DNA from 2 places in the Glycocaulis sp. genome. Region 2 is predicted to be linked to the other one. Evidence: predicted binding sites of a transcription regulator. Region 2 holds the regulator's gene; the other holds the start of a gene.
The links. The regulator HrcA, encoded in region 2, represses chaperone genes, less so after heat shock. The targets are predictions, from matches to a motif close to GTTAGCANTCNNNNNNNNNGANTGCTAAC.

Region 1 (4,955 bases), on a different contig from region 2:
GACATGGACGTCATGGCGCTCGTGCCAGTGAATATCCATTTCGGCGTCGATGCGGCCCGGCAGGGCGGACAGCGCTTCGCGTAGCTCGCTCATGGCCTCTTCAAGGATGGCGTCGTGTTCGTCTGTCCAACCGTCTTCCTCCAGATCGAGGGCAATGACGACGCGGCCCTGACGGGCAGGCGCCCCGGGCGCTTCCACACGTTCAAAGATGACCTCGCGCTGCGGCGGGGTGGGCGGTGCGGGCTGGGCCTGGCTGGCCGCGATGAGCAGGGGCGCAAAGGCGAGGGCGCTGACTAGATATTTCATGAAAAGTGTTCCTCCCGTAATTGGCGCCCATATCGCGCTGCGCCGCCTTACGAAAACATGACGCGCGGCTTAAAATTTCGAAGTGCGCTCCCCGGCGCCGCAGGCTGGACATCCGTGCGGCGGGCCTGCCTAATCGGATCAGGGGACGGATTTCGAGGGGAAATGTCATGGTCATGGATCGCCGTCAGGTGCTGGCGGGGCTGGGGCTTGCTGGCGCAGGTGCGGGGCTGGCAAGTGGTCAGCCCGAAAGCGGATACCGCATTGCCGACGCGCCCGTGCGCCCGCTTGAAGCGCAGATTGCCCGTCTGATCATCATGGGGTTTGTCGGCAGCGATCCGCAAGGCGAGGGAGCCGACACCATGGTCGCTCACCTCGAGAACAATGCCATTGGCGGGGTGCTGATGCTGCGCCACAACGCGCGCGAGCGAGACCCGGCCCTCGCCATGGCCGCCCGTCTGCGCGCGGCGTCCGGCACCGCCTGGCTGGCGATTGATCAGGAAGGCGGAGTGGTCCAGCGCCTGACCGGCGATATGGGCTTTACCCGTATCCCCCGCGCGCAGGCGCTTGCAGAGGAAGGGCTGGAGGCAGGGGCGGCCCTTTTTGCCACGGCTGCGCGTGAACTCGCTGAAGCAGGCTTCAACATGAATCTTGCGCCTATCGCGGACCTGCATGATCCGGGCAATGACGCCATCGGACAGTATGGCCGGGCCTATGGCAGCGATGCCGACAGCGTCGCGGCCTGGTGCGCCGCCTTCATCGAGGCCTTCGAAGCTGAAAACATTGCCTGCGCCATCAAGCATTTTCCCGGGCATGGCCGCTCTCGCGGCGACAGCCATGACGGGTTTGTCGACATTACCTCTACCTGGAGCTTCGAGGAGGCTGCGCCCTTCGGTCAGCTCATGCGTTCAGGCCATGCCCATCTGATGATGGGCGCACACCTGGTCAATCAGCGCCTCGATCCGGACGGACTGCCCGTAACCCTGTCACGGCGTGTGTTGCACGGCCTCCTGCGGCAGGTCATGGGTTATGAGGGCGCGGTCATCACAGACGATCTCGACATGGGCGCGATCCGCAACCATTACGGGCGCGAAGAAGCGGTCATTGGCGCGCTGAAGGCTGGCAATGACCTGCTGCTGATCTCCAACTCCGCCAATCCGGACCCCGACCTGCCAGCCAACATCCAGCGCTGGGTGATGGCGGCTATCGAGCGCGGTGAACTGACCGAGACCCGTATCGCCGAGGCCAATGCCCGCCTCGATGCGCTGGAGGGCCATGTCAGGGGGTAGGTCAGGTGTTCTCGCAGGACGCATAGCGGCCTGATCTTGATCTGCATCGATGCCACCGGGGTCCCCCGCCCCGACGGGGGACCCAGAGTGCAAGGCACCATCAGAGTGTGAACGCTGGGCGCCGTTCAGACACGCCACAGGCTTTTTCTGGAGCCCCGGTCAAGCCGGGGACCCCGGTGGAGAAGTCTTCTGAAAATGATGAAGGCGCAAACAAAAAGGGCGGCTGTTGCCAGCCGCCCTTTCCGTAGCCTGAGGAGAGGATGGACTAGAAGTCCATGCCGCCCATACCGCCACCCGGCATGGCCGGAGCGGATTCTTTCTTCGGCAGTTCGGCAACCGCCGCTTCGGTCGTGATCATCAGGGAGCCTACCGAGGCCGCGTCCTGCAGGGCAGTACGCACAACCTTGGCCGGGTCGATGATGCCGAAGGCAAACATGTCACCATACTCTTCGGTCTGGGCGTTGAAGCCGTAACCGCGCGAGCTGTTTTCCAGGATCTTGCCGACCACGATGGAGCCTTCGACCCCGGCGTTTTCGGAGATCTGACGGATCGGCGCCTGAATGGCGCGGGCCACGATGGCGATGCCTTGCGTCTGGTCGGCATTGTCGCCTTCCAGGCCTTCAAGAGCCTTGGCCGCTTTCAGCAGGGCGACGCCGCCACCGGCCACGATGCCTTCTTCCACCGCAGCGCGGGTGGCGTTCAGGGCGTCGTCAACACGGTCCTTGCGCTCTTTCACTTCGATTTCCGAAGCGCCGCCGACCTTGATCACGGCAACACCGCCGGCGAGTTTCGCCAGACGCTCTTGCAGTTTTTCCTTGTCGTAGTCGGAGGTCGTGTCTTCGATCTGCTTGCGGATCTGGTTCACACGGCCTTCGATGGCCGAGGTCTCGCCCGCACCGTCGACGATCGTGGTGTCGTCCTTGGTGATCGACACGCGCTTGGCGGTGCCCAGCATGTCGAGCGTGACGTTTTCCAGCTTGATGCCGAGATCTTCGGAGACGACCTGGCCGCCGGTCAGGACAGCGATGTCCTCCAGCATGGCCTTGCGGCGGTCACCAAAGCCCGGAGCCTTCACGGCAGCCACTTTCAGGCCGCCACGCAGCTTGTTGACGACGAGCGTGGCCAGAGCCTCGCCCTCGACGTCTTCAGCAATGATGAGGAGCGGACGGTTGGACTGCACGACGGCTTCGAGAACCGGCAGCATGGCTTGCAGCGAGGAGAGTTTCTTCTCGAACAGCAGGATGTAGGGGTCATCCAGCTCGACAGCCATTTTCTCGGCATTGGTCACGAAGTAGGGCGACAGGTAGCCGCGGTCGAACTGCATGCCTTCCACGACGTCGAGCTCGGTCTCGAGAGACTTGGCTTCCTCGACGGTGATGACACCCTCATTGCCGACCTTTTCCATGGCGCGGGCGATCATGTCGCCGATTTCTTTTTCGCCATTGGCCGAGATCGTGCCGACCTGGGCAATTTCCGAAGAGCCCTTGATCGGGGTCGAGTTGGCCTTGATATCCTCGACGACTTTCAGGACGGCCTTGTCGATGCCGCGCTTCAGGTCCATCGGGTTCATGCCGGCGGCAACCGACTTCATGCCTTCACGGATGATGGCCTGAGCCAGAACCGTGGCGGTCGTGGTGCCGTCGCCGGCTTCGTCATTGGTGCGCGAAGCAACTTCGCGGACCATCTGGGCGCCCATGTTCTCGAACTTGTCTTCCAGCTCGATTTCCTTGGCGACCGAAACACCGTCCTTCGTGGTGCGCGGGGCGCCGAAGGACTTCTCGATGACCACGTTGCGGCCTTTCGGGCCCAGGGTCACTTTCACGGCGTTGGCAAGGGTATCGACACCCTTGAGCATGCGTTCACGCGCGGATACGCCGAACTTTACGTCTTTGGCGGACATGTGTGTCAGCTCCTTGTTCGATCAGTCGGTGGTTTTGGGAAAGTTCCGGGCCGGGCCTAGCCGACAATGCCCAGAATGTCGGATTCCTTCATGATCAGGAGTTCCTGACCATCGATGGTGACCTCGGTGCCCGACCATTTGCCGAACAGGATGCGGTCGCCAGCTTTCACGTCCAGCGGACGCACGGTGCCGTCATCCTTGATGGTGCCGCTACCGGCGGCGATCACTTCGCCTTCCTGGGGCTTTTCCTTGGCCGTATCGGGAATGATGATCCCGCCCTTGGTCTTGGACTCTTCCTCGACGCGCTTCACGAGCACGCGGTCATGCAGAGGACGAAAGGTCATCGCGTCACGTCTCCAATTCTCCGGGCGGAAATCGCCGCCCTTCGCAAACAATATGAGTTCTGGCTCCGGGCCGTTAGCACTCGATGCCATCGGCTGCCAGCAGCCGGGACATAAGCAGGCGGTCATGGACCGTCAAGGGGATTGGAACAAAAGCAGGGAGCGTTTTTTGCATTCATGCGTTGGAGAGGTTCGTTCAAGTTGCGTTCATCGCTCTGTCACTCTTCTTGCGTGGCCAGAGCGGCCCGGACGCGCTAACGTCTGAAAACCTGTTTCACGTCACCATGGGGAGTTATTTCAGCCATGATCTATCGTTCACTCGTCGTTGCCGGCATGGCGCTGTCCATGGCGGCGGCCTGCACCACCACTGACCAGTACGGCAATGTCACGCAGAACCGCACCGGAACCGGCGCGATCACCGGCGCGCTTGCCGGCGCAGCGCTCGGCACGCTGGCGGGCGGCGATGACCGCCGCAATGCGCTCATCGGTGCCGGTATCGGCGCTCTCGCTGGCGCAGGCGTTGGCAACTACATGGACCGCCAGGAGCGCGATTTCCGCGAGCGCCTGCGCGGGTCGGGCGTTACGGTCCGCCGTGAAGGCCAGGACCTCTATCTCGTCATGCCGGGCAATGTGACTTTCGCCACCGGCCAGGCGAATATCGAGCCGAACTTCTTCCCGATCCTCAATGACGTTGCTGACGTTCTCCAGACCTATCCGGCGACCTATGTTGACGTGATTGGCCACACCGACTCCACCGGCGGGCGTGATCTCAACATGCGCCTGTCGGCCCAGCGCGCTCAGGCCGTTGCCGGCTATCTGCAACAGGTCGGCGTTGATGGCCGCCGCTTCTTCATCACCGGCGCGGGCCCGGACTATCCGGTTGCCTCCAACGCCACCGATGCCGGCCGGGCGCTGAACCGCCGCGTCGAGATCAAGATCGCGCCGCACACGCAAAGCTAGGCTTTGAGTGGCTGACAGAACCGGGAGGGGCGGGCCGCCAGGTCCGCCCCTTTTTCATGGCGCTGAAAGTGGTCTGACAGACGGGCGCGGCCCGGCATAGACTATGCAGGCACAGCTGCGATTCGCGGTACGCGTGCAAACCGGAGGCAGGGCCATCATTCC
Region 2 (7,822 bases):
CGACTGGTCGGACTTGTCGAGTCCGTAGGCGAGCGCAGCCGCCGTCGGCTCGTTGATGATGCGCAGCACTTCAAGCCCGGCGATCTTGCCGGCGTCCTTGGTGGCCTGACGCTGGGCATCATTGAAGTAGGCCGGCACGGTGATGACCGCTTTTTCGACCTTCTCGCCGAGATAGCTTTCCGCCGTTTCCTTCATCTTCTGCAGGATGAAGGCGGAGATTTCGGACGGCGCGTATTTCTTGTCGCGCCCCTGTACCCAAGCATCGCCATTATCGCCCGGAACGATCTTGTAGGGCACCATGTCGGCGTCCTTCTTGACCGTCGGGTCGTTCATGGTGCGCCCGATCAGGCGCTTGATGGCGAAGAAGGTCTGTTCCGGGTTCGTCACGGCCTGGCGGCGTGCCGGCTGACCAATCAGCCGCTCGCCATCCTCGGTGAACGCAACCACCGACGGCGTGGTGCGCACGCCCTCGGTGTTCTCGATGACACGGGCCTGACCGCCCTCCATGACCGCAACGCACGAGTTCGTGGTGCCAAGGTCAATGCCAATAACTTTGCTCATGTTTTCACTTTCTCCACTTTGTGGCAGGGCGGGGTGCGCGTTCCGTAAACCTTCAAAAGCGTTTGCGGCGGCTCGCCGTCAGTCCGCCCCCCGTGCAGGTCCATTCACTGGTCTTCGTCATAACCCTTCGAGATGGTCGGGAAAGACCCCTCTTGATACGGGGCGATTTAGGGAGACGCGCACGGCCGTGCAAGGGCGCAGCGGAGATTCCTGTTGCGCGGCTGCATGCCCGGCCAGTGCTGCGGGCATGCAAGTTTATACTTGATCGGCCGCAGGTTTTGGTGCGCCAATCCCTCCAGCGCCTGACACAGCCATAGCGGGGAGGTCTCATGAAGCGCCCATACATGATTGCAGCCGCGTTTCTTGGCATGACCGGACTGGCAGGCAATGCCGCTGCCCAAGAGGTCTGCCGGTCACTGTCCTCGCGCGCGGGATGGGTAAGCTGGACGTTCGCCGGGGACGGCCAGCCGCGTGTCTCTTCAATCAGCGGGTCGTGGACCGTTGATGCCGCCAATTATGCGCCCGTCGGGCCGCAGGGCCACACAGGCGCAGATGGCCAGCGGCTTGAACCGTTTAGCGAATACAAGGCCGTTCAAGGCTTTCCGTTCGGCGCACTGCTGACCCGAAGCGAAAGCGGAGCCGTGTCCATCCTTCAACCCGGAACAATGATTTCGGGCACGCGGCTGATGGTCGGGATCAACGACTCCCACACCACGCTTGGCGATAATCAGGGCGAAATGCGGATATGCTTCTCCGATGCGCGCACCACGTCCGGTCCGGTCAGCGTGCCAGTCACAGCAGCCGCTTCCAGCGCCTCTTCTGCCGGCACATCACGCCCCGGCATTTCAGCCAGCTGTCAGGCAGAGCGTAATGAGCTGACCGAATGGGGCGAAGAGTTGCGCCAGTGGCGCTCTGAACTGAACGGCATGCGCCGGCGCCTGAGCCAGTGGCGGCGCGAACTGGAAGCAACAGAGCGTCACCTCAACAATGTAACCACAGACCCCTATGGCATCGCGGGCGAGGTGCGCCGCTACAACATCTCCCAGTACGAGCAGGAGCGCCGCGAATATAATCGCGAAAACGATGCCTATGACCGTGAGGCGCGTGAATTCAACGAGGAAAGCGCTGCCTACAACCGCCGTCTGGAAGCTTCCCGGTCCTGCCAGTGACGCACACTCTGGCCGGTACGCTGAGCGAGCCCTCGGGCTTTCGGCTGCTGGCCGGATACCTCTCCCGCGCCGACCAGGAGACGCTTGTCGGCCTCGTGATGGCGGGCCTGCAGGCAGCACCCGCCTTCCGGCCTTCCATGCCGCGTTCGGGAAAGCCGATGAGCCTTATGATGAGCAATTTCGGCCCGCTGGGCTGGGTGGCTGACAAGTCCGGCTATCGCTATCAGCCCTATCATCCCGAAACCGGCACGCCATGGCCGCACATGCCCCGGTGCCTTCTGGACATTTGGTCAGCCGTTTCAGACTGGAGCGACCCGCCCGAGGCCTGTCTGGTCAATCTTTACGGACCGCGCGCACGGCTGGGGATGCATATTGACGCTGACGAGGACGCCCGCGACGCGCCGGTGGTCTCGATCAGCCTTGGCGACAAGGCGCGCTTTCGCCTTGGCGGGCCGTCAAGGAGCAGCAAGACGCGATCATTCATTGTCTCGTCGGGCGATGTTGTAGTGCTGGGCGGGGCCTCGCGGCGCTTCTATCACGGGGTGGACGGAGTTCTCGAAGGAAGTTCCACCCTGATCCCGGACACGATTGGCGCACGGCGAATAAATCTGACCCTGCGCCGGGTCACGGCCCCCGGCCCGTCCTCCGTCCGGTGAACCGGTCCTGATCGTTCCTAGCGGGAACCGGGCGTGTTCATCGCGCGTATAGGTGTCATCTGATGAATTGTCAGAGGGCGGCATCCACGAGGGATCATGCCGCCGGCAAAGAAAGGAAGGCATGCGATGCGCAAGCTCATGATTATTGCCCTGGCAGCGCCCGCGATCATCGTGGCGGGCTGCGCCTCCAGCAACACAGTCCGCGGCGGTGCGGGCGGCGCGGCCGCCGGTGCACTGGCCGGTGCGGTCATCGGCAACAATACCGGCAGCGGTGATGCCCAGCAGGGCGCGGCTATCGGTGCGATTGTCGGCGGCGCGGTCGGCGCCTATGCCGGTTGCCGCGAAGATGGCGGTTGCCGCTGGAACCAGAACAACCGGAACCATTCCGAGCTCTATTACGACCAGCGTGTCGGACGGTATTATTATATCGACCAGCGCACGGGCCGCACCTACTGGCAAAACGGCGAGTATCGCGGCTAGACCGGCTTCAGTCCGGCCTGAAAAGAAGAACCCCGGCAGTTTCCTGCCGGGGTTCTTTTTTACTCTGAATCAGTGGTTTCCTGCGATCACGCCTCGACATCGAGCCCGCTGCCGGGGCGGGCGGTGTCTTGCGGCTTTGGCGCAGACGGGGCCGCGCCTTCTGCCGGACCGGCGCTGACCACCACCATGGCAGCGCGCAAGGTGCGTTCCCCGATCACATAGCCGGGCTGCATGACATGCGCGATACGCCCCTTGGGCTGATCGGCAGGGATCTGGGCAGCAGCCTGGTGAAGGTTCGGGTCAAGCGCATCACCGGGCTCGGGCGCAACCCGCTTCACGCCATGGCGCTCGAGCGTCGATTGCAGGCGGCGCTGCGTCATTTCCACGCCTTCGACCAGCGGCTTGACCGCATCGGGAAGGCTGTTGCGCGCACCGTCATCCAGAAGGCCCAGCGCGCGTTCGAGATTGTCGGCAATGTCCAGCATGTCACGGGCAAAGCCGGTCACGGCATATTCGCGCGTTTCCTTCACCTCGCGCGCGGCGCGCTTGCGTGTGTTTTCGGCGTCGGCCACCGCCCGCAGGAGACGGTCGCGCAGATCGTCCAGCTGGGCCTGTAGCACGTCCACACCGTCATCGGCTGTTTCATCGACCGGCGCAGTCTCGTTCAAAGCCTCGTCTGCCTCGTTTTGCATTTCGCCGGCCTGACCGGTCTTGTTGTCTTCACTCATGATGGCGTCCTGTCACTGGATCGGTTCGTTCGGTTGCCCGACACATAGGGATGCTAGGTGCGCGCGTCGAGAAGGCGGCCCACCAGCTGGGCTGTATAGTCCACCAGCGGAATGACGCGCGCATAATTCAGCCGTGTGGGGCCTATAACGCCCAGCGCGCCGAGAATGCGCTGGTCGCGATTGCGATAGGGCGCAACGATCACGCTGGAACCGGAGAGCGAGAAGAGCGGATTTTCCGACCCGATGAAGAGGCGCACGCCTTGCGCGCTGCGCGCTTCATCAAGAAGGGTGAGCAGGTCCTCCTTGCGCTCGATATCCTCAAACAGGAGGCGGATGCGCTCGAGATCCTCGCTCGCCTCTACAGAATCCAAGAGCTTTGCCTGGCCCCGCACGATGAGGGAGCGGTTCTCCGAGCCGCTCCAGTCAGCAAGACCGGCCTCGACAAGGCTGGCGGCAGCTGCATCCAGCTGGGCGCGCTTGTCGGCAATCTCGCTCTGAATGGTCGCCAGCGCCTCAGCCAGCGTGCGCCCGCGCAGGCGCGCGGAGAGGTAGTTTCCCGCCTCGACCAGCGCTGCGGGCGGCAGGCCCGCCGGCGCCGTCATCAGCCGGTTTTCCACCGCGCCGGATTCCGAAACCAGAACAGCCAGTATCTCCACCGGGGATAACGGCACGAACTCTACATGACGCAAGGGCGCGTCCTGTTTCTGCGTCGCGACGAGGCCTGCGCCGCCTGCGAGACCTGAAAGCAGGGAGGAGGCTTCGGCCAGCACGTCCTCCGGGCGCTTGCCCGCCGCACCGACGCGCGCCTCGATCTCGCGGCGTTCCTCTTCGGCCACCTCGCCGATCTGCAACAGGCCGTCGACGAAAAGGCGCAGGCCCGCATGGGTCGGCATACGGCCCGCAGAGGTATGCGGCGCAGACAGAAGACCTGCTCCGGCCAGATCGGCCATCGTGTTGCGGATGGAAGCCGGGGAGAGATTCAAGGTGGAGCGCTTGGACAGCGTGCGCGAACCCACCGGTTCGCCGGTGTCGAGATAAGCCTCGACAAGCTCGCGGAAAATGTCACGCGAGCGTGCGTCCAGATCAGCCAGGGAAGACGTCATGCGGGGCGACGGGTCAGCCATGTCTCTCAATTAAGGCCATCCTGACCGGAGTTCAATTCACCCGTTCGAGGCCGTCGTCTGCCAGGATCGGCATGTCCGGCTTGGACAGCAGGGGCGGCCTCCTCTAGGACAAGGCAAGCTGATCAATGGAGAGCCTTCATGCGTCCTGACAACCGTGCTGCCGATGCCTTGCGTCCGGTCCATTTCGAAATGGGCGCTGCGCCTTATGCGGAGGGCTCGTGCCTTGCCGTGTTCGGCAATACGCGTGTCCTGTGCGCGGCAAGTGTTGAGGAAACCACGCCGCCCTGGCTGCGGGGGCGCGGGCAGGGCTGGGTGACGGCGGAATATGCGATGCTGCCGCGTGCCACGCATCAGCGGACGCGCCGCGAGGTGACAAGCGGCAAGCCATCGGGCCGCACACAGGAAATCCAGCGCCTGATCGGGCGCTCCTTGCGCGCCGTGGTGGACCTCAAAGCCCTTGGTGAGCGCCAGATCATCATCGATTGCGATGTCCTGCAGGCGGATGGCGGCACTCGCACCGCAGCCATCACGGGTGCGTGGATCGCCCTGAAATCGGCCTGCGCATACCTGCAGGAGGAGGGCCTACTGAAATCCGATCCGGTTACCGGGCAACTCGCGGCGGTATCGGCCGGCATCATCAGGGGCGAGGCGCGCCTCGATCTTGAATACGAGGAAGACAGCACCGCCGATGCAGACGCCAATTTCGTACTGACGGCCAATGGCGGGGTGGTGGAAATCCAGGCGACCGCCGGGACCGATCCGATGAAGCCGGAAGAGTTCGATGCCCTGTTTGCGCTGGCCCGCAAGGGCGTGGCAGAACTGACGCAGATGCAGCGCGCCGCACTGGAAGCCGGCCGCCAATCCTGAGCACCTGACCCGGGGAGAACTGCCAATGAGTGATCCGACACGCCGGAATGATGTCCGCGCTCCGGTTCCCCGGGACAAGACGAACGATCATACGCATGATGCTGCCACCATGCGGCGTGACTTCCTGACGAAACGTACGGGACTGCCGCTGACCCATGTCGGGTCATACTCGTTCGATCCGGGTGTGACCGCCGGCAATATCGAGAACTTCATCGGTGTGGTGCAGGTACCGATCGGCCTTGCAGGACCCTTGCGGATCAAGGGCGAGCATGTGGACGAGGACGTCTATGTTCCCCTCGCCACGACTGAAGGCACTCTGGTCGCGAGCTATAACCGGGGCATGCGCATTCTCACCGAGGCGGGCGGTGTTACCACCACCATCCATGAGCGCTTCATGCAACGCGCGCCGGTCTTCCATTTTGACGATGCTCGCGGTGCACGATCGTTCGCACAGTGGATTGACAGGCATCTGGAGGGTATTCGCGAAGCGGCCGAAGCGACCTCGTCTGTGGCCAAGCTCTCGCATATCGAGCGCTATTCGGTCGGGCCGATGCTGCACCTCCGTTTCAACTACGAAACCGGCGATGCTGCCGGTCAGAACATGTGCGGTAAGGCAACCCTCGCCGCCTGCCAGTGGATTGCGCAGCACTATCCGGGAGGCGCGCGCTATACCCTGTCAGGAGCAATGGATACCGACAAGAAGCACAGCCATATCAATGTGCTGCATTCGCGTGGCGCGCGGGTCATTGCAGAAGCCCGCATTCCTGACGCGGTCCTGCGCGAACGGGCGGGCGTGGCGGCCGCCGATCTCTTCCGGGCGCGGCTGAATTCGTTTGCCGGATCGGTGATGGCGGGAAGTGCCAATAACGGCATGCATGCCGCTAATGGGCTGGCTGCTCTTTTCATCGCCTGCGGGCAGGATGCCGCCAATATCGCGGAATCGCACACCGCCATGACCTATGTCCGGCTGGAAGATGACGGGGAGACATATTACTGGTCCATCACCCTGCCGGCGCTGATCGTCGCGACCTTTGGCGGCGGCACGCAATTGCCGACACAGGGCGAGTGCCTCGACATTCTGGGGTGCCGGGGCAAGGGCAAGGTCGGCCGCTTCATCGAGATATGCGCAGCGACGGTGCTTGCCGGCGAGATTTCGCTGGCGAGCGCGGTCGTGGCCGGCGACTGGGTGGAAAGCCACGACCGGCTGGGGCGTAACCGCTAGGCCTTTCGGCTCCAGGGCGAGCTAGTTGAACAGCTCCAGCTGACGGGCCTCCCGCGCGAAGGGCGCGACGGCGGAATGTCCCGTCTGCACTTTACGCGGTGCGAGGTCGGGCCGCGAAACCGGCACACCGGCAGGTGCTTCGACCAGGTCCAGATTAAGCGCGTTCGCCTTGGTGCGGATAGCGCCTTCGGGACGGCCAAGCTTGAGCGAGATGCGCTGCACGGGAACACCGCGGCGGGCCAGCTCACGCAGTTCCCGCTCATCCTCGAAGCGCCACCGCTTGCCCGCATTGCGCGCATAGCCGCCACCGCTTGCCTTGATCCTGGATGCGTACTTCATCATGCCGCTCCTGTTCTCCACAAGAACATAAGCGGAACATTAACCGAAGTCAAGGGAAGGTGGCCAAACCCTTAACGCGCCGACCTACCAGCTGCCGGTGTTTTCCATGCTGGCCCAGGGCTCGCGCGGGGGCTGGCGCTCGCCTTCCTGCAGAAGCTCGACGGATATGTTGTCGGGCGAGCGGACAAAGGCCATGTGGCCGTCGCGCGGCGGCCGGTTGATGGTGTAGCCCATGGACTGAAGGTGCGCGCACAGCGCGTAGATATCCTTCACCCGGTAGGCGAGGTGGCCGAAATTGCGTCCACCGGAATAGGTTTCCGGGTCCCAGTTATGGGTCAGCTCGATGCAGGGCAGGCCCGACGGCAAGGGTCCTTCCTCGGGCACTCCGCCAGCTGCGTCAATATCATCGGGCGAGCACAGGAAAATCAGGGTGAAGCGTCCCTTCTCACTGTCCATGCGCCGTATCTGTTTCAGGCCCAGCCCGTCGCAATAGAAGCGCAGGGACGCATCGACATCGGTGATCCGCACCATGGTGTGAAGGTATTTCATCGGCCTCGTCCTTCGTGTCTGACTGTTACAGCCTATCTAGTCACCGCCGCCGCCATCACCACCGCCATCGCTGCCATCGCTCGAGGCGTCATCACGCTCGGTGTCACCTGCCTTGCGGCGCGGGCCA

Region 1: a site for HrcA is predicted at 3,909-3,937, ahead of groES (co-chaperone GroES). Genes of this name have one in related genera too.

The regions. Positions count from the first base shown of each region.
Region 1 is NZ_JBQLZR010000060.1:129-5,083, forward strand. It holds partial or broken gene ACTS2Z_RS02450 (hypothetical protein) at 1-306, opposite strand, end outside; gene ACTS2Z_RS02455 (glycoside hydrolase family 3 N-terminal domain-containing protein) at 474-1,592, shown strand; gene groL (chaperonin GroEL) at 1,858-3,492, opposite strand; gene groES (co-chaperone GroES) at 3,549-3,836, opposite strand; gene ACTS2Z_RS02470 (OmpA family protein) at 4,137-4,793, shown strand.
Region 2 is NZ_JBQLZR010000223.1:879-8,700, forward strand. It holds partial or broken gene dnaK (molecular chaperone DnaK) at 1-561, opposite strand, end outside; gene ACTS2Z_RS09100 (hypothetical protein) at 891-1,730, shown strand; gene ACTS2Z_RS09105 (alpha-ketoglutarate-dependent dioxygenase AlkB) at 1,727-2,386, shown strand; gene ACTS2Z_RS09110 (YMGG-like glycine zipper-containing protein) at 2,513-2,866, shown strand; gene grpE (nucleotide exchange factor GrpE) at 2,953-3,594, opposite strand; gene hrcA (heat-inducible transcriptional repressor HrcA) at 3,648-4,718, opposite strand; gene rph (ribonuclease PH) at 4,857-5,585, shown strand; gene ACTS2Z_RS09130 (hydroxymethylglutaryl-CoA reductase) at 5,611-6,807, shown strand; gene ACTS2Z_RS09135 (hypothetical protein) at 6,829-7,149, opposite strand; gene ACTS2Z_RS09140 (VOC family protein) at 7,231-7,695, opposite strand; partial or broken gene ACTS2Z_RS09145 (hypothetical protein) at 7,732-7,822, opposite strand, start outside.